3 regions of the Pseudomonas aestiva genome follow, and region 2 is predicted to be linked to each of the others. Evidence: predicted binding sites of a transcription regulator. Region 2 holds the regulator's gene; each other region holds the start of a gene.

Region 1 (6,416 bases), 760 kb from region 2:
AAGCGGCGGGCCGAAAAGGCTAGAGCCAAGACTGGACTCTAGCTGGAGATCACTGGCCGTCGGTACGGATGCGGTCGGGGGTCGGGATGGCAGCCGGCCGAGCGCTATCGATCTCTTTCTGAATAGTGTCTTCGGTCGAGCCGGGCACGGCGGGGGTTTCCGGTGCTGCCGCAGGCGCAGCAGCGGGTTGCGCCGGCGCGGTGGGATCCACGCTGGTACCACTGTCGGTACCCATGATCTGCTGTTCACGGGTGGTGCCGGGCATGAAATCGCCAGCCAGGCTGCTCAACTGGTTGTCACCGTTGAACACCAGGCTGACACGCTCCTGTTTCCGCTGACCACCGGCTGCTTGCAGGCTGTACAGATAGTCCCAGCGATTGGGATGGAAGGTGTCCTGGATCAGCGGCGAACCCATGATAAACCGGACCTGTTGTCGGGTCATTCCGGGGCGCAACTGGTCTATCATGTCCTGGGTGACGACGTTGCCCTGCTGGATGTCGATCTTGTAAACCCCCGGCAGAGAGCAGCCGGCGAGCATGGCTAGGCCCATCAGAGAGAGCCCGGTCAGCGTTTGCTTGAGGTTTTGCATCGGTGGGAGACTTCCACTATCTTGCTGGGCAACGAAGCACCGATCATACCCGTATTCCCGAGGGCTGCGAAAGCACTCGGCACCGAGAAAGAGCATGGTAGAGAACAACGAACTCCGCAAAGCGGGTCTGAAAGTGACCCTGCCGCGCGTCAAGATATTGCAGATGCTGGACACCACCGAGCAGCGCCACATGAGCGCTGAAGACGTTTACAAGGCGCTGATGGAAGCAGGCGAGGACGTGGGGCTGGCAACGGTCTATCGGGTCCTTACCCAGTTCGAAGCGGCTGGTCTGGTGGTGCGCCACAATTTCGATGGCGGTCACGCCGTGTTCGAGTTGGCCGACACCGGACACCACGATCACATGGTGGATGTGGATACCGGCGAAGTCATCGAGTTCACCGATGCCTCGATCGAAAAGCGTCAGCGCGAGATCGTCGAAGAGCATGGTTTCGAGCTGGTCGATCACAACCTCGTGCTGTACATCCGTCAGCGCAAGTGAAGATCCAGACATGAAAAAGGCGACTCCGAGTCGCCTTTTTCATGTCTGTTGGCAGCCTGCGTCTAGCGGCTGACCACCAGCTTGCGGGCATGGGCGAGGGATTCGCGGGTAAGGTCGACGCCGCCGAGCATGCGCGCCACTTCCTCCACACGGCGCGCCCGGTCCAGTTTTGCAACCGCCGTACGGGTCTCGTCGGTGCCGCGCTCCTTGTGCACGAAAAGATGCTGATGCCCCTGGGCCGCTACCTGGGGCAGGTGGGTGACCGTCAGTACCTGGCCGCGCTCGCCCAGCTGCCGCAACAGCTGGCCGACCACCTCGGCAGTCGGGCCGCCGATGCCGACGTCCACTTCGTCGAACACCAGCGTGGGCGTGCGCGAGGTCTGGGCTGTGATGACCTGGATGGCCAGACTGATCCGTGACAGTTCGCCACCGGAAGCGACCTTGGCCAGTGGGCGCAGGGGCTGGCCCGGGTTGGCGCTGACGCGGAATTCGACCCCCTCGTTGCCCACAGGCTGAGGTTCGCCGGTGCTGCCCGGCGAGAGGGTGATACTGAAGCGGCCACCTGGCATGCCCAGGCGCTGCATTTCGGTTTCGACCGCTGCGGCCAGCTCCGGCGCCCGTTGCTCGCGCAGACGGCTCAATTCGCCGGCCTTTTCCTGGTAGTGGCGCTCGAAGGCGGCCAGCTCTTCCTGCAGGCGCTCCAGAGCGACGTCGTCGGCATCCAGCGATTGCAGTTCGTTGCGCAGCTGTTCGTGCAGCTCCAGCAGGGCTTCGGGTTGCACGCGATGCTTGCGGGCGAGGCTGTAAACGCTGTCGAGACGCTCCTGTACCGCCTGCTGGCGCTCCGGGTCGGCTTCGAAATGATCGACGAAGCGATTGAGTTCGTTCATCGCCTCCTCGATCTGGATCTGCGCGGAGGCGAGCAGGTTGCTGGCTTCCTGGATCTGCGCGGGCGGGCGGTCGAAGGCAGTCAGGCGTGCCACGCTGGCATTGAGCGCTGACTGGGCATTGCCCTGCTCGTTCTCGGTACAGAGGTCCATGGCCTGGCGGCAGGCCAGCAGGATGTGCTCGGCACTCGCCAGATCGCTCTGCTCCTGCTCCAGGGCCTGCAGCTCGCCCTCGACCAGGGCGAGGTTGTCGAGTTCTTCCAGCTGATAGCTGAGCAGCTGATGGCGGGCGCGTTGCTCGTCACCGTTGCGGGTCAGGCGCTCCAAGGTCTGGCGCACCTGGCGCCAGCGCTGGGCGGCGAGTTGCACCTGGCGCACCAGCTCGCCCGCGCCGGCGTATTCGTCCAGCAGGCGGCGATGGGTATCGAGACCGAGCAGCGATTGGTGTTCGTGCTGGTTGTGGATGTCGATCAGCAGACCGCCGAGGGTCTTGAGGTCGGCCAGCGGGCAGGGCGAGCCATTGATATAGCCGCGCGAGCGTCCTTCGCGGGTGATGACGCGGCGCAGCAGGCAGGGCCCGTCCTGCTCCAGGTCTCGCTCGGCGAGCCATTGGCGCGCCTCGGGTATGTCGGTGGTGTCGAAGCTGGCCAGGACATCGGCCTTGTCGGCGCCAGGCCTTACCGCATCGCTGTCGGCGCGGTCGCCCAGGGTGAGGCCGAGGGCATCGAGCATGATGGACTTGCCGGCGCCGGTTTCGCCGGTGATCACGGTCATGCCGCGCTCGAGGTCGAGGTCGAGGTGTTCGACGATGGCGTAGTTGCGGACGGACAGATGCACCAGCATGCGACGATCTCCGAAAGCGGTTTTCTGGTTGTTTATACAGTGCCTCTCGGGCACTGGCAATCCATACAGCTCTTGAAGCGCCGGCCGGCGGCCCCATATAGGCGCCATCGATCAAGGCATCGTCCATTAGCGGGCGCGCCCACCGGCATTATCACAGGAGGACTCCATGGCCGACGAACAGAACTCCCAGACCCCCGAGCACGAAGCAGCCGCTCAGGGCGACGTCCAGCACGAGGATCTCGCCACCCGCGTCGCCACGCTCGAAGAGCAGCTCGCTGCTGCCCAGGATCAGTCGCTGCGCAGCGTCGCCGAACTGCAGAACGTGCGTCGTCGCGCCGAGCAGGATGTGGAGAAGGCGCACAAGTTCGCGCTGGAAAAATTCGCCGGCGATCTCCTGCCGGTGCTCGACAGCCTGGAGCGTGGCCTGGAGTTGTCCAACGCCAGCGACGAGGCCCTCAAGCCCATGCGTGAAGGCATGGAGCTGACCTTGAAGATGCTGCAGGACACCCTCAAGCGCTATCAGGTCGAGGCCGTCGATCCCCACGGCGCGCCCTTCAACCCGGAGCACCACCAGGCCATGGCCATGGAGGAGAGCGCTACCGCCGAGCCGGGCAGCGTGCTCAAGGTGTTTCAAAAGGGCTATCTGCTCAATGGTCGCCTGCTGCGGCCGGCGATGGTGGTAGTCAGCAAGGCACCTGCGGCGCAGCAGCCGAGCATCGACGAAAAGGCTTGAAATTCTTTCGCTCGGCCCCATCTGGTAGGCAAGCGAACATCAAAGGCCCCCTGAGCGGGCCGCGCGGAATCTGAGATTTCTGGAGAAGACTACATGGGCAAGATCATCGGTATCGACCTGGGGACGACCAACTCCTGCGTCGCGATCCTCGAAAACGGTAACGTCAAGGTACTGGAAAACGCCGAAGGCACCCGTACCACGCCGTCCATCATCGCCTACACCAACGATGGCGAGACCCTGGTCGGCCAGCCGGCCAAGCGCCAGGCGGTGACCAATCCGCAGAACACCCTGTACGCGGTCAAGCGTCTGATCGGTCGGCGTTATGAAGAAAACGTCGTGCAGAAAGACATCGAGATGGTCCCCTACAAGATCGTCAAGGCCGACAACGGTGACGCCTGGGTCGAGGCCAAGGGCCAGAAGATGGCGCCGCCCCAGGTGTCTGCCGAAGTCCTGAAAAAGATGAAGAAGACCGCCGAGGACTACCTGGGCGAAGCCGTGACCGAGGCGGTCATCACCGTACCGGCCTACTTCAACGACAGCCAGCGCCAGGCCACCAAGGATGCCGGTCGCATCGCCGGTCTGGACGTCAAGCGCATCATCAACGAGCCCACCGCGGCTGCCCTGGCCTATGGCCTGGACAAGGCCAAGGGCGACCACACCGTGATCGTCTATGACCTGGGCGGCGGCACCTTCGACGTGTCGGTCATCGAGATCGCCGAGGTCGATGGTGAGCATCAGTTCGAGGTGCTGGCCACCAACGGCGACACCTTCCTGGGTGGCGAAGACTTCGACATCCGCCTCATCGACTATCTCGTCGAAGAATTCAAGAAAGAAAGCGGCATGAACCTCAAGGGTGACCCGCTGGCCATGCAGCGCCTGAAGGAAGCTGCCGAGAAGGCCAAGATCGAGTTGTCCTCGGCTACCCAGACCGACGTCAACCTGCCGTACATCACCGCCGATGCCAGCGGTCCCAAGCACCTGAACGTCAAGGTCTCCCGCGCCAAGCTGGAGTCCCTGGTGGAAGAGCTGGTCGAGCGCACCATCGAGCCGTGCCGCACTGCCCTGAAGGACTCCGGCCTGGACGTCTCCGACATCCACGAGGTCATCCTAGTGGGCGGTCAGACCCGCATGCCGCTGGTGCAGAAGCGCGTAGCCGACTTCTTCGGCAAGGAAGCGCGCAAGGACGTCAACCCGGATGAAGCCGTCGCCATCGGTGCCGCCATCCAGGGCGCCGTGCTGGCCGGCGACGTCAAGGACGTGCTGCTGCTGGACGTCACTCCGCTGACCCTGGGCATCGAGACCATGGGTGGCGTGATGACCGCGCTGATCGAGAAGAACACCACCATCCCGACCAAGAAGTCGCAGGTGTTCTCCACCGCCGACGACAACCAGGGCGCCGTGACCATCCACGTGCTGCAGGGCGAGCGCAAGCAGGCCGCGCAGAACAAGTCGCTGGGCAAGTTCGACCTGGCCGAGATCCCGCCGGCGCCGCGTGGCGTGCCGCAGATCGAGGTGACCTTCGACATCGACGCCAACGGCATCCTCAACGTGTCCGCCAAGGACAAGGCCACCGGCAAGCAGCAGTCCATCGTCATCAAGGCGTCCTCCGGTCTGTCCGAGGACGAGATTCAGCAGATGGTGCGTGACGCCGAGGCCAATGCCGACGAGGATCGCAAGTTCGAAGAGCTGGCTGCCGCCCGCAACCAGGGTGATGCCCTGGTGCACGGCACCCGCAAGATGCTGACCGAGGCCGGTGACAAGGCCACCGCGGAAGAGAAGAGCACCATCGAGAAGGCCATCGGCGAACTGGAAACCGCGGTACGCGGCGACGACAAGGATGCCATCGAAGCCAAGATGAATGCCCTGTCCCAGGCCTCCGCGCCGCTGGCCCAGAAGCTCTATTCCGAGCAGGGTGCTGCCGCGGGTGCCGAAGGCGCCTCGGCCAAGGCGGACGGTGATGCCAAGAAGCCCGGCGACGACGTGGTCGATGCCGAGTTCGAGGAAGTGAAGGACAACAAGTAAGCCGCGTGCTTACCGCACCTGACGGGCTTCGGCCCGTCGGATCCGCCACGCGGGAGCCTGCTCCCGCGTTGGCGTGTCTGGAGGGTGAGAAAATTTAAGGTGCAGAAAGTCTATGGCCAAACGTGATTACTATGAGGTGCTCGGGGTCGAGCGCGGCGCCAGCGAAGCCGAGCTCAAGAAGGCCTACCGACGCCTGGCGATGAAATACCACCCGGATCGCAATCCGGGTGACGCGGCTGCCGAGGAGCAGTTCAAGGAGGCCGCCGAGGCCTACGAAGTGCTGTCCGATGCGGGCAAGCGCTCGGCCTACGACCAGTATGGCCATGCTGGCGTCGATCCGAGCATGGGTGGCGGCGGTTTCGGTGGTGCGGCGGGTGGCGCGAGCTTCTCCGACATCTTCGGCGACGTCTTCAGCGACTTCTTCGGCGGGCGCGGTGGTGCCGGTGGGCGTGGCGGTCCGCAGCGTGGTGCCGACCTGCGCTACACCCTGGACTTGGATCTGGAAGAGGCGGTGCGCGGGACCACGGTCACCATTCGCGTGCCCACCCTGGTCGAGTGCAAGGTCTGCGACGGCAATGGCGCCAAGCCGGGTACCTCGGCGTCCACCTGCCCTACCTGCGGCGGCATCGGTCAGGTGCGCATGCAGCAGGGCTTCTTCTCGGTGCAGCAGACCTGCCCGCGCTGCCACGGCAGCGGCAAGATCATTCCCGAGCCTTGCAACGCCTGCCATGGTCAGGGACGTGTGGAAGAGCAGAAGACCCTGTCGGTCAAGGTGCCGGCGGGCGTCGACACTGGCGACCGTATCCGCCTGACCGGCGAGGGCGAGGCCGGGACCCTGGGTGG
Region 2 (6,416 bases):
GCCATGGCGGGCCAGGAACAGCACCGGTAGGCCGGCATAGTGGCCGCGCTGCACGGGCGCCGAGGGCACACCCCAGGGCGTCGCGAAGGTCTGGGCCTGGTCCAGCTCCAGGCCGGCGAGCGCGGTGAGACCGGTGCCGCCGATGATGGCGTAGGTAGTCATGGAAACGTCCTTTAGATGAGTTCAGCCTGGCGCAACCGCCGCAGGGCAAGACTCCACTGCGGTTGCTGGCGGTAATCGAGATCGACGAGGCGGCGGGCTCTCATGATGGCCAGTCGTGGCGCGGGCGAGACGCCCAGCTGCTGCACCCGGATCAGGGCCAGCTCGGCCGCTGCGCGGTCATTGCACACCAGCCCCATGTCGCAGCCGGCGGTGAGCGCCGCCTCGACGCGCTGGCCGGCATCGCCTGCGACGTGGGCACCCGCCATCGACAGGTCGTCGCTGAAGATTACGCCACGGTAATCCAGCTCGCCGCGCAGGATGTCCTGCAGCCAGCGGCGGGAAAAGCCGGCTGGCTGGGGATCCACCGCAGGATAGATGACGTGAGCGGGCATCACCGCACCCAAGGTCAGCAAGAGAGCCTGGAACGGGCGCAGGTCGGTGCGCAACAGGGTGTCCAGATCGCGCTCGTCGGTGGGAATGGCATAGTGGGAGTCGGCTTCGGCCCAGCCGTGGCCGGGGAAGTGCTTGCCGGTGGCGGCCATACCGGCGTCGCCCATGCCCGCGATGAAGGCACTGCCCAGCTCGATCACCTGGTTGGTACTGCCGAAGGAACGGGCGCCGATGACCTGGCTGCGCCCATGGTCGACGTCCAGCACCGGGGCGAAACTGAAGTCCAGCCCCACTGCCAGGATCTCGGTCGCCATCAGCCAGCCGCAGAGGCGGGCCAGTTCCGCGCTGTCCGCGCGCCCGCCCAGCTGCCCCATGGCCGGCAACCGCACCACGTCGCGGCGCAGGCGCTGCACGCGACCGCCTTCCTGGTCCACGGCCAGCAACAGCTCCGGCCGCACCGCGCGAATGGCACGGCACAGTTCCCGTACCTGCCCCGGGGTTTCGATGTTGCGGGCGAACAGGATCAGCCCGCCCACCTCCGGCTGGCGCAGCAGCTGGCGATCCTCGGCGGTGAGCCAGGTGCCAGCGATATCGACCATCAGAGAGCCTTGCATGGGTACCTCGTCCGAATGCTCCGGCGCACGGCGCCGTGAAAGGGACGCAAGCTTACCCCAGGCACCGCCGGCCTCGCAGCCTAGTAGCTCTCGGCCGTCTCCGCGACCACCGGCCGCCGTGGCCGATACTGCGCCTGAGCCAGCTCCGGCGCGTGCATCGCCGTGGGGGCGCGCATTCCGCTGGCGAGGAAGGGCACCATGAGTCGCAGTACCTGATCGGTATGGGTATCGACGCCGAAATCGTTTTCGCCGATCGCCCGCAGCGCCTTGATGCCGGACATGCTGAACACCGCCGCGCCCAGCATGAAGTGGGCGCGCCAGAACAGCTCCAGCGGCGGGATCTCGGGCACGGCTCGATTCACCAGCAGCAGGAAGCGGCGGAAGGCGCGGCCGTAGGTCTGTTCCAGGTACTTGCGCAGGTGGCCCTGGCTCTGGCTGAAGGCCAGGCCCAGCAGACGCATGAATACCGAGAGGTCATTGCCATGCCGCGGCTTGATGGCCAGGGAGTGATCCACCAGCAGATTCAACAGCGCCTCCAGGCTCACGTCCTCGCCATGCTTCGGCTGCCACTGATCGAGGTCCCGCTCCAGGTTGAAACAGAAGGGATCGAGGAAGCGCGAGAACACCGCCTGGATCAGGGCCTTCTTCGAGCCGAAGTGATAGTTGACCGCGGCCAGGTTGACCCCAGCTCGCGTGGTGATGAGTCGCAACGAGGTTTCGGCAAAGCCGCGCTCGGCGAACAGCTGCTCGGCCGCATCCAGAATGCGTTCAACGGTATCCGACTGCGCCATGACCTTCCCCGATAGATGAATTTCCGTTTGAAACATATGTTTCAAACGCTACCGAAGTCAATCGCGGGCTGGTCTGCGAACAGCCATGCGAAGCCCCGGAAGGCACGTCATTCCGTCATTTGAACGCTATCTACAGTGAATTCGGCCTGTCGTCCGAAGCCAGGGGCAGCGGCCTTGCCTAGCACCCGGAGTTACTGTATATAATCACAGCATCATTAGACGACGCGACGTGCATCATGCTGAAACTGACACCGCGACAAGCCGAGATCCTGGCCTTCATCAAGCGTTGCCTCGAAGCCAATGGCTTTCCGCCTACCCGCGCGGAGATCGCGCAGGAGCTTGGTTTCAAATCGCCGAACGCGGCCGAGGAGCACCTCAAGGCCCTGGCACGCAAGGGCGCCATCGAGATGACGCCGGGCGCCTCTCGGGGTATCCGCATTCCGGGTCTGGATGCCACGCGCAAAGCCGACGAGAGCCTGCCGGTTATCGGTCGGGTTGCTGCGGGCGCGCCCATCCTGGCCGAACAGAACGTCGAAGAGAACTGCGCCATCAATCCGGCTTTCTTCCAGCCACGTGCCGACTACCTGCTCAAGGTCAAGGGCATGAGCATGAGAGACGTCGGCATCCTTGATGGCGACCTCCTGGCCGTCCATGTGACCCGTGAGGTGCACAACGGCCAGATTGTCGTGGCCCGGGTGGGCGACGAGGTTACCGTGAAGAGATTCAAACGCTCGGGCAATCAGGTCACCCTGCTGGCAGAGAATCCCGAGTTCGCCCCTATCGAAGTCGATCTTTCCACCCAGGAATTCGCCATCGAAGGGTTAAGCGTTGGCGTCATCCGCCGCTAACGTCTAAGGCTGGCCCTCGGGCCAGCCTTAATCACGCCTTTTGCCTTACGCCGAAGTCTTGATCGGGGGTATCTGTTTGCGCTCCGGAAAGCGCTCAAGACCAGGCTGAGCACAGTGACGTCATGTATCCGTGGTACATGACCTCAAGTGGATTTGATCGAGTCGCCTCCAGGAGGTCGCCATGCAATTTCCCCTGATGTTCGATGCACCGCGCTCGTCCGTTCAAGAGCTGGATCTGGCACCCGAGCTCCTGCTGCAGGAGCTGACCGCCTTTCTGCCCAAGCCCGGCAGGCCGGCACGAGAGCTGCCGGTCGCCCCGCTGCCGGACACTTTCAGCGAGATGTCCCTGCACGGTAGCCAGGAGCAGTGCCTGCAATTGCTGGCCCCCATCCTGCGCCAGCTGAGCGACAAGGATGATGCCCGCTGGCTGACCCTGGTCACGCCACCGTCGCTGCTCAGCAACGCCTGGCTGCGCAGTACCCATCTGAATCCGGAGCGCGTGCTGCTGCTGCAGACGCCGAGCGCGGCCAAGACCCTGCAACTGGCCTGCGAGGTGTTGCGCAAGGGACAGAGTCATACGGTGATCAGCTGGCTGCACGACCTGAGCGATGCGGGCAAGCAGCAACTGGCGCGCGCCGCGGCCCAGGGCAACAGCCAGAGTCTGAACGTCAGATTCGCATAGGCAGCAGGCAGAAAGGGATGTAGCGGCGGCATTCCCGCGAGGAATGCCGGATCAGGCGGAGAGTCAGTGCAGGACGCGGGGTTGATCGTCACGCTGAAGACTGTCGCCTTCCGCCAGGCGACCCGCCATCTGCACGCCCAGGTTGAACATGGCCTTGGCCACCTCTATCTGCTGTCCATGCAGGAAATCCTTGGCATCGCTGGAAAACTCAAGGGTAACGAGGGCTTCCTCGTCGTCCGCACGGCGCAACACGATGCGACCATCAGAGAGTTCAACGATTTCCAGGTAGGCAGTAGTCATTCAGTATCTCCACAGCTAAGCGGATAGTGTAACAGCGTGGGGTCTGAGAGGCCGACTTGCCTGAGCCTTTTTCGACGGTCTGCAAGGCCAGCATCCTGACGGCCTTGGATGAGTTGCCAATGGAACGGGTCTACCACTCGGTCATGGCACCGCGGAATCTGAGCGCCGTTTGCTTGAGGCATTCGCGCCAGGCTTCCACTTCTTCAAGACCCAGCTCCGGCTCGGCCGGTTCCAGGCTGACCGCCTCGATCAGGGCCAGCGTCGGGTCCTGCTTGGGCCGTCGTGGCGCCTGGGGCGGCTGCAGCAGCCGCTGGTATTCGGCGATCAGCCGTGCCAGCCAGGTCTCCGAATTGCCAGCCAGCTCCACCAGCTCACCCATTTCCGGACTGGGCGCTTCGTTCAAGGCTTCGGGTGAGAGCAGGATGGCGAGCGATGTGGCCTCCATGGTGGGATGACGGTAGAAACCAGCCACTTCCTGACAGAGGCCCAGCAGGGCGCCATGCAGATGAAACAGGCAGGCCTCGCGCTCGGCCATGATGCGGCCCTGGCTTTGCGCGGAAGGTGCCGCCTGAGCCGAGCGCCAGCTGTCCAGCGCCAGACCGGCGAAATAGAGCTTCTGGTTGGTGCGGGTGTAACGCTCGTTGGCCATGCCCTTCTCCTCGGGCCGGCTCACGCCGACCGCCTGTCTCGCGCCGAAGCCAGAGGCCCTAGCGCTTCTCTTCCACCTGCCACTTCTTGCCGTCGTAGAACGCCTTCCAGCCGGTGGGCTTGCCCTCGACCTCGGTCTGCACGTACTGCTCCTTGGTCTTGCGGCTGAAGCGGATCACCGCCGGGCGACCCTCGCCATCCTTCACCGGAGCACTGAGCAGATAATGGTACTTGGGATCGATCTCGTCGCGATGGGGCAGCAATTCGCTGACCAACGGCGCACGGGTTTCGCGATTCTTCGGGAAGCCGCTGGCGGCCAGGAACAGACCCGAAGCGCCATCACGCAACACATAGGTGTCGTCGACCTTTTCGCAACGCAGCTCCGGCATGGGTACGGCGTCCATCTTCGGCGGAGCCGGCTCACCGTTCTTGAGCAGCTTGCGGGTGTTCTTGCAGGCCGGGTTGGTACAGCCGAAGAACTTGCCGAAGCGGCCGGTCTTGAGCTGCATCTCGCTGCCGCACTTGTCGCATTCCAGCGACGGGCCTTCGTAGCCCTTGATGCGATAGCTGCCTTCCTCGATCTCGTAGCCCGGGCAATCCGGGTTGTTGCCGCAGACGTGCAGCTTGCGATGCTCGTCGATCAGATAGGCATCCATCGCGGTGCTGCAGATGGGGCAGCGATGCTTGCCACGCAGGACCAGAGATTCGGATTCGCCCTCGTCGTCTTCGGCGATCTCGTCGCCGGGCACCAGGTTGATGGTGGCCTTGCAGCGTTCCTTGGGCGGCAGGGCGTAACCGGAGCAGCCCAGGAAGACGCCAGTGGAGGCGGTACGGATCATCATTGGCCGGCCGCAGAGCTGGCAGGGAATGTCCGTCAGGGTCGGCTGATTGGCGCGCATGCCCTTCTCGCCCGCTTCGGCGTATTCCAGCTTCTGCTTGAAATCCCCATAGAATTCGTCGAGCAGATTCTTCCAGTCCCGTTCGCCCTGGGCGACGTTGTCCAGATTGCCTTCCATGTTGGCGGTGAAGCTGAAGTCCATCAGGTTGGCGAAGCTTTCGTTCAACCGGTCGGTAACGATGTCGCCCATCTTCTCGGCATAGAACCGGCGATTGTGCACCGTCACGTAGCCGCGATCCTGGATGGTGGAAATGATGGCGGCATAGGTCGACGGCCGGCCGATACCGCGCTTCTCCAGCTCCTTGACCAGGCTGGCTTCGGAGAAGCGGGCCGGCGGCTTGGTGAAGTGCTGGCTCGGATCGAGCTTGACCAGGCCGAGGTCCTCGCCCTGCTTCATCTCGGGCAAGACGTCATCGTCGCCCGGCTTGCTCTGCTGCGGCAGGACCCGGGTATAGCCGTCGAACTTGAGGATGCGGCCACGGGCACGCAGCTCGAAGTCACCCGCCGCGGCAGTCACGGTGGTGGACAGGTATTCGGCTGGGGGCATCTGGCAGGCCAGGAACTGGCGCCAGATCAGTTCGTACAGACGCTCGGCATCACGCTCCATGCCCGACAGGCTGTTGGGCTTGACGTTAATGTCGGATGGGCGGATGGCCTCGTGCGCTTCCTGGGCGCCTTCGCGGCTGCCGTAGACATTGGCTTTTTCCGGCAGGTACTGCTTGCCGAATTCGCTCTCGATGTAACCGCGGGCCATGGCGATGGCATCGCCCGACAGGTTGGTCGAGTCGGTACGCATGTAGGTGATGTAGCCGGCCTCATAGAGACGCTGGGCCATCATCATGGTCTTCTTCACCCCGAAGCCCAGGCGATTGCTCGCGGCCTGCTGCAGGGTGGAGGTGATGAAGGGTGCCGAGGGCCGGCTGCTGGTCGGCTTGTCTTCGCGCTTGGCGATGCGATAGGCAGCCTTCTCCAGCTTGGTCAGGGCGGCCCTGGCCTGGGCTTCGTTCAGCGGCTTGAAGGCTTCACCCTTCTCGCGCACCACTTCGAAGCGCACCTGGGCCTTTTTCGGCGTGGCCAGGTCGG
Region 3 (6,416 bases), 1.9 Mb from region 2:
GTGACCCTTTCCGGCGCGCCTTCCGGCCAGCGCCAGGCCAGGCCACGGCGGGTCAGCTCGGCCAGCCAGGCGCCGGCCGTCGCGCCGGCGGGTATCACCTCCTGGGGATAGCGATAGCGCAACTCGCCCAGATCGAAGCGACAGCGAGCGGCGATCCTCAGGGTCTCGGCGCGCAGTGCCGCGGGATAGAGACCCTCGAGCACCGTCAGCGGGCGCAGATGGCGCTCGCCGTTGGGATGCAGGCGATAGCCGGCTTCAGCCACCGGCAGGTGATGGCGGATGCCGGTGAGCACATCCTGCAGGGCTCGGCGCCCGCGGGTGTGCATGTGCACGTCGCCACAGGCCACTGCCGGCACGCCGAGTTGGGTGCCCAGTGCCTGCAACTGCAGGAGTCGGGCGGTATCGTCGGCGCCGCGCAGCAGTTCGACGCCGAGCCAGAGGCGCTCGGCGAAGACCTGCTTGAGCCAGGCGCCCTCCTCGGCCACAGGTTCTTCTCCCGGCAACCAGATCGCCAGCAGCCCGGGCAGTGGCGGCTGCAGATCCGCGCGAGCAAGCTGGTAGCGGCCCTTGGGCGCACGACGGCGCGCCCGGGTGATCAGGCCGCAGAGGGTCTCGTAACCCGGCAGATCCTCCACCAGCAGCACCAGCCGCAGGCCGTCGTCGAGGGTCAGCTCGCTGCCGACGATGAGCGGCAGCCCGACCTGGCGCGCCGCCTGCCAGGCACGGACGATGCCGCTCAGGGTGCCTTCGTCGGTGATGGCCAGCGCCGTGTAGCCCAGCGCCCTGGCCCGCTCGAACAACTCCAGGGCGCTGGAGGCGCCGCGCTGGAAACTGAAATTCGACAGGCAGTGCAGCTCGGCATAGCCGCTCATGCGAACCAGCCCTGGATCCACCAGGGCGTCTCCTCGCCATAGCGGCGAAAGGCCCAGGCCTGGCGTCCGTCGGCCACCTCGATGCGGTAGTAGTCGCGGCGCTGGTCGCCCCCGTCCCACCAGCCACTTTCGATGCGTTCAGGGCCCGCGAGGACCCGTCTTGGCTGACCGTCGAGGGGACGTGGTTCGCTCAGCAGCCAACCCGGACGCAGACCGGGCAGCGCGGTATCCAGGCGTCGTTCCGGGCGCCAGACCAGGGCGCGCTCGGGACGGTGATCCGACTGGATGCCGAGACCGAGTACCGCTGCTTCGCCCAACCGGGCACGCAGGCGCTCGCGCAATACCTCCCAGCCCACGGCCTGGGCCGGGCGTTCGTCGAACAGGCCATGGCGTTCCGGCACGAAGAGCGGCAATTCCTCGCTTTCCAGGCGCAGCGCCAGTACCGGCGCCACCACCTGCAGCTGTTCGAGACGACCGCGGGCGAATTCGAACAGCAGGGCGGCATCGCGCTCGGGCGCCAGCAGGCCGATGGTGAGGGCGGTGGCCGGACCCTGGCGATGCTCCAGCCAGAGCAGGAAGCGCTGCACGCCACGGTCGCGACTGGCCAGCCAGGCGGCCAGGTCGGCGGTGAGGCGGCGCAGCGGGAACAGCAGGGCCTGGTGGGATTCCACCTCGAAATTGAGCTCAACCCGCGTCACGAAACGATCGGGAGGCCGATAGAACTCCAGCGCCAGGCTGCGGCTGCCACCCAGCAGATCCAGCTGCTGCAGGAGCTCCGGGGTGAAGCGGCGGGCCAGGGCAGCCCTGGGCAGGGCCTTGAGCTGCGCCAGGCGGCGGATGCCCATGCGTGCCAGCGCCTGGGCCTGCTGGGGAGCGAAACCGGCCCGTTCCACCGGGAGCCGATCAAGCAGACGCGGCAGCTCATCGGCGGAGGCAGTCAGGCCGTCGGCGACATTGGTCAGCACCCGCGCCGCCACCGGATTGGGTGCCAGGGCCAGCCGATGGCGAAAACCCAGGCCCTGGAGCTCCTGGCGCAGACGCCGTTCCAACCGCGGCCAGGGCCCCAGCAGCGGCAGGCTGGACTGCACCTCCAGCAGCAGCGCCCGGGGATAGTGGCGGCTGACCTGGGAACTGAAGCCATAGCCCCAGGCCGCCAGCAGCGTCTCGGCCGTCTCGATGAGCGCCGGATCGTGTTCCTGCTGCTCGAAGTCGCGGGTCAGCGCCTGGGCGGCGGCCAGGGTCAGGCCCGGGCGCAGTCCCAGGGCTCGGGCGGCCGGATTGACCGCCTGCAGCAGACGCCGGTGCGGTGGTCCGGAGAGCAGCACCAGCGGCTGCTCCGGCTGCGGATGACGGCGCAGCACGGCATCCAGCGCCAGCTGCGGAAAGAGGATGCAGGCCCAGCGCATGGCCAGCTCAAGCGCCGCCGGCCAGATCGAGCACCCCGGGTTGCCCGCCCCGGCATTTGCGGATGTGCAGCCGCTCCAGGGGGGCCCGGAGTTCCAGGCGCAAGGCCGCTGGCGAGGGATTGTCCAGGGCAGCGGCCGGACGCAGGGCGAAGGCCAGGGTGCGACCGCTCTCGGCGGCGACCTGCAACCGGCGCAACTGGCGATCATCGGCGCGCTCGGGCCAGCAGAGCACCGCGCCAAAGCAACCCGAACGCAGGCATTGCTCGGCGGCCCAGAGCACCTCGGCGCCCTGGGCGCGGATCACCACCAGGGAATCCAGCGCCACCCCGGCCGCCTGCCAGGCCAGGGGATAGGGCAACAGCGGCGGCGCGATCAGGGCGATGCGCTCGGCGGCCTGGCTCAGGCGCGCCAGGGTCGGCCAGAGCAGCCGCAACTCGCCATGGCCGGGGCCGGCGAGCAACAATTCGGTGAGGGCCGCCTCGGGCCAGCCGGCGCCCGGCAGATGGGCATCCAGGGCAGCCACCCCGGTGGGTTGACCACTGCGCCGGGCTTCGGGACTGGTCTGCCCCTTCCACAGGCGCCGCTCCTCGAACAGCCGGGCCAGGCTGGCGCCGCCGCTCATGCCGCCAGACCTGCAGGGGTATTGTCCATGGCCATCGCCTCTATCTGTATATGCATACAGTATTAGAGGCGATTCGCATCGAGGTCAAGCCGAACCGCTGTCCACGTCGATGAAACGGCTGGTCAGATCCAGATCACCACGCCGAGCAGCGCGGCCAGTAACAACCATTGTTCGAGGTAGTAGCGGAAGCGGTTGCGCTTCTTCAGCGCCTTGCCGCGCTGACGGATGCGATAGAGGTGCCGGAAGGCGCGATTGAGGCCGCCAGTCTTGTCGCCGGTGTCATTGGGCGAGGCCGCAGAGGCCAGCAGGGTGCCACTGACCCAGCGATTGAAGGCGCTCGCCCAGCCATAGCGCAGCGGCCTTTCCACGTCGCAGAACAGGATGATGCGATCCTGGTCGGTGGTGTTCTCGGCGTAGTGGATGAAGGTTTCGTCGAACACCACTGCCTGGCCATCGCGCCAGTGATAGCGCTGGCCGTCCACCTCGATGAAGCAGCGCGGATCGTTGGGCGTGGCCAGGCCCAGGTGATAGCGCAGGGAGCCGCCATAGGGATCGCGATGGCGCACCAGTCGCGACCCGGGCGGCAACTCGGCGAACATGGCCGCCTTGACCGTGCCGATGCCGCGCAGCAATTCCGTGGTCCTGGGGCACAGCTGCAGGGCGGAGGGATGGCTGTCGCCGTACCACTTCAGATAGAAGCGCTTCCAGCCGCTCTTGAAAAAGGAGTTGAAGCCGGCATCGTTGTGCTCGGCGGATTTCTTGATCTGGCCGGCGCGCAGCAGGTCGAGGGCCTCGTCGCGAATGAGTTGCCAGTTTTCTTGCAGCACCTGGAGTTCAGGAAAGCGCTCCACGGCATGATAGGGGGCGTTGGGCACCCGCGAGGTGAGAAACATGAAGGTGTTCAACGGTGCCAGAAAGGTCGAATGGTCACTGAGCTGACGCAAAAAGCGATGGCGCACCCGGCCGCGCAGGTGCACGTACAAGACACAGAGAAGAAAACTGCCAATCACCAACCACTTCACGTGTCGCTGTCCTGGAAAGAATGTTTCAGAATGTTATACGCCTCACCAGGATCAGGCCTAGCTTTTAAGGTCTGACGATTAGCCGCAGGCTTGATCGGGAAAGCACGCCGCCCCCTGGGAGCCATGGCGGGCATCTTGTATCCTGCAGGTGACAATTCGAGTGCCCGGAGGGCCTCATCATGCGTTCGCTGCTCTATGGCCTACTGCTCGCCAGTGGCGTCGTGGCCGCTCAGGATGTCTACAAGTGCGTGGACAACCAGGGCCGGACGACCTATACCCAGGGCGCCTGCCCGACGAATAGTCAGATCACCACCATTCCGCTGCAGAGCCTGCCCGACAGCAACGGCTTCACGCCGCCGCCCAGGCCCACCGCGCCTCCGCCGGTCAGTGCGCCGCGCGAGGTCACTGTGGTACCCGCCCCCGCTTCCAGCCGCCAACGTCCGGTCGACGACGTCACCGTGGTCGGCGGCTCCTCGTCATCTTCCAGCTCGCGGCAGGAAACCGAGGTGCGCGGCTCCGGCATCATCTATCAGCCGGTGCCGGTCTACATCGACCGTCGGCCACGCAACGAGACCTGGCACATGGTGCCCCATCCCCAGGCCCAGCAGCCCCAGCCGCCGGCGCCTCCTCCACCGCCGAACCGGGGCATCCCCATCGATCGCTAGCGCTACAGCTTGTGCAGGAAGTTGACGACGAACTTGCGCCCTTCGGTGCGGTTCTCGGCGTCCTGCTCGAAGTAGCTGTTGACGGTGATCATATTCTCCCGGGAAAAGGCGTAGGTGAAACCCGGGCCCCAGGCCCAGACCTTTTCCCGCCGCCCGCTGACGTCATGGCCGTCCACCTGGGTGTCGGTGATCTGCCGGAGCCAGTAGCCGCTCAGGCCGACGCTGAGCCGATCGTTCAGCGCGTACTGGGTGGCGAAGTTGGCGTGCAGCGCCTGACCGGCCCGGGTATCGGACACATCGCCAAAGCTGCGTAGCGGCTGGTCGTTCTTGTCATTCCACAGGTACCAGAAGCGTCCGGTCACCGACCACTGCGGCGTCAGCCAGTAGGTGGTGGCGTAGTAGGGATTGAAGGACCAGAAGTTGCTGCCCGGATTGATCGCCCGGTCGCGGTCGTAGCGACCGGTAGGGGCGACGATCTCGGCCTCGATGCGCTGCGCCCAGCGCGGTCCGCCGTCGGGGCGGGTGGTGGTGGGCAGTTGCAGGAAGGCGCCCAGGGTCAGGTCCCCTACCCCTTCGAGGACGCTCAGCGCCTGGCCGCCGAGGCCGTCATCGACATCGGCATGGGCCAGCCAGGGCAGGATGGCGGTGAAGCCGGGCATGGCGCCATTGGCCAGGGGCTGGCCGACATAGATGATCTGGCTGACCGGGGCGAAGGTGGTCAGCTCCTGCTTGGGCAAGGGCAGCTTGCGCCCGTCCTGGTCGTTGAAGCGACTGGTCTTGCCGTAGATCAGGTACTCCTCCCAGTACCAGCCGGGGCCATCCGGCGCCGGCGCGCCATCGTAGAAGCTGGTGGAGCCGAGATTGAGGCCGGGCAGATCGTAGGCCTGGACCTGCAGGGAGGCGAGGCTGGCCGCGGCCAGCAGACCGAATCCGAAACGTGTGCGCATGACGTCGTCCTGAAGTTGTTCTTGTTGTGGGAAAACGCGATCACCGCGCCCGGGCAGGCGCGGCGATCCGGATCAGACGTAACTGGCGGCGAGACCGCCATCCACCGGCAGGTTGGCGCCGTTGATCCAGCGCGAGGCATCGCTGCAGAGGAAGGCAATGGCCTCGGCCACCTCGTCGGCCAGCGCCGGGCGCAGCATGCGCTGGCTGTCGCGAGCGACGCGCTCTTCGCCGAGCATGCTGACGAAGTCGCCGAGGATGGGGGTAAATACCGGCCCCGGCGCCACGCAATTCAGCCGCACGCCGAATTCGCGGAGCCAGGTCTGGGACTGCACGGAGCTCCAGACGATGAGCGCCTCCTTGAAGTACTGGTAGCAGGTGGCCTGGTCCACCGGATGGGCTTCCAGCCAGGCCTGGGCCTGGGCGAAGTCGGCGATCTGCGCCAGCGCGCGATGCTGTTCCAGGCGCTGCGGCCATTCGGCGCCGAGGATGGAGGCGACGTTGACGATGGCGCCACCCGGGCCCAGCCGCGCGATCAGTTGCTGGCTGAGCAGCCGCAGGCCGAGATAGTTGACTCGCGCCACGGCCTCCCGGGGCGCCGTGCCCGGCACCCCGGCGACATTGCACAGGCCGTGCAGACGCTCCGGCAGGCGGTTGACCAGGGCGGCGATGCTGTCAGGATCGCCCAGGTCGGCCTGGTGGAAGTCGTCCAGGCTGAGCTGGGGCTGATTGCGATCGACGCCGATCACATAGGCGCCGTGAAAGCGCGCCAGACGCGCCAGTTCGGCGCCGATGCCGGAAGCCACGCCGGTGACGACCAGGGTCTTGCCATACAGAGTCATGGGATTTTCCTCTTGTTGTTATTGGGGGTGAAACAGGGGCTT

The links. The regulator LexA, encoded in region 2, represses DNA repair genes until DNA is damaged. The targets are predictions, from matches to a motif close to CTGTNTNNNNANACAG.
Region 1: the regulator LexA is predicted to act here: its motif matches at 2,843-2,858, upstream of recN (DNA repair protein RecN).
Region 3: the regulator LexA is predicted to act here: its motif matches at 2,945-2,960, upstream of imuA (translesion DNA synthesis-associated protein ImuA).

What each region holds. Positions count from the first base shown of each region.
Region 1 covers NZ_CP150916.1:4,467,094-4,473,509, reverse strand. Annotated here, with positions in the region: gene AABM56_RS20745 (RnfH family protein) at 1-42, shown strand, start outside; gene AABM56_RS20740 (outer membrane protein assembly factor BamE) at 50-589, opposite strand; gene fur (ferric iron uptake transcriptional regulator) at 684-1,088, shown strand; gene recN (DNA repair protein RecN) at 1,151-2,818, opposite strand; gene grpE (nucleotide exchange factor GrpE) at 2,985-3,551, shown strand; gene dnaK (molecular chaperone DnaK) at 3,645-5,573, shown strand; gene dnaJ (molecular chaperone DnaJ) at 5,686-6,416, shown strand, end outside.
Region 2 covers NZ_CP150916.1:3,708,123-3,714,538, forward strand. Annotated here, with positions in the region: gene AABM56_RS17225 (S-methyl-5'-thioinosine phosphorylase) at 1-162, opposite strand, end outside; gene nagZ (beta-N-acetylhexosaminidase) at 174-1,166, opposite strand; gene AABM56_RS17235 (TetR/AcrR family transcriptional regulator) at 1,247-1,957, opposite strand; gene lexA (transcriptional repressor LexA) at 2,194-2,805, shown strand; gene sulA (SOS-induced cell division inhibitor SulA) at 2,987-3,487, shown strand; gene AABM56_RS17250 (hypothetical protein) at 3,551-3,787, opposite strand; gene AABM56_RS17255 (DUF6586 family protein) at 3,918-4,436, opposite strand; gene topA (type I DNA topoisomerase) at 4,495-6,416, opposite strand, start outside.
Region 3 covers NZ_CP150916.1:1,811,760-1,818,175, reverse strand. Annotated here, with positions in the region: gene AABM56_RS08330 (error-prone DNA polymerase) at 1-872, opposite strand, end outside; gene AABM56_RS08325 (DNA polymerase Y family protein) at 869-2,278, opposite strand; gene imuA (translesion DNA synthesis-associated protein ImuA) at 2,286-2,900, opposite strand; gene lpxO (lipid A hydroxylase LpxO) at 3,023-3,922, opposite strand; gene AABM56_RS08310 (DUF4124 domain-containing protein) at 4,102-4,587, shown strand; gene AABM56_RS08305 (transporter) at 4,590-5,534, opposite strand; gene AABM56_RS08300 (coniferyl-alcohol dehydrogenase) at 5,607-6,374, opposite strand.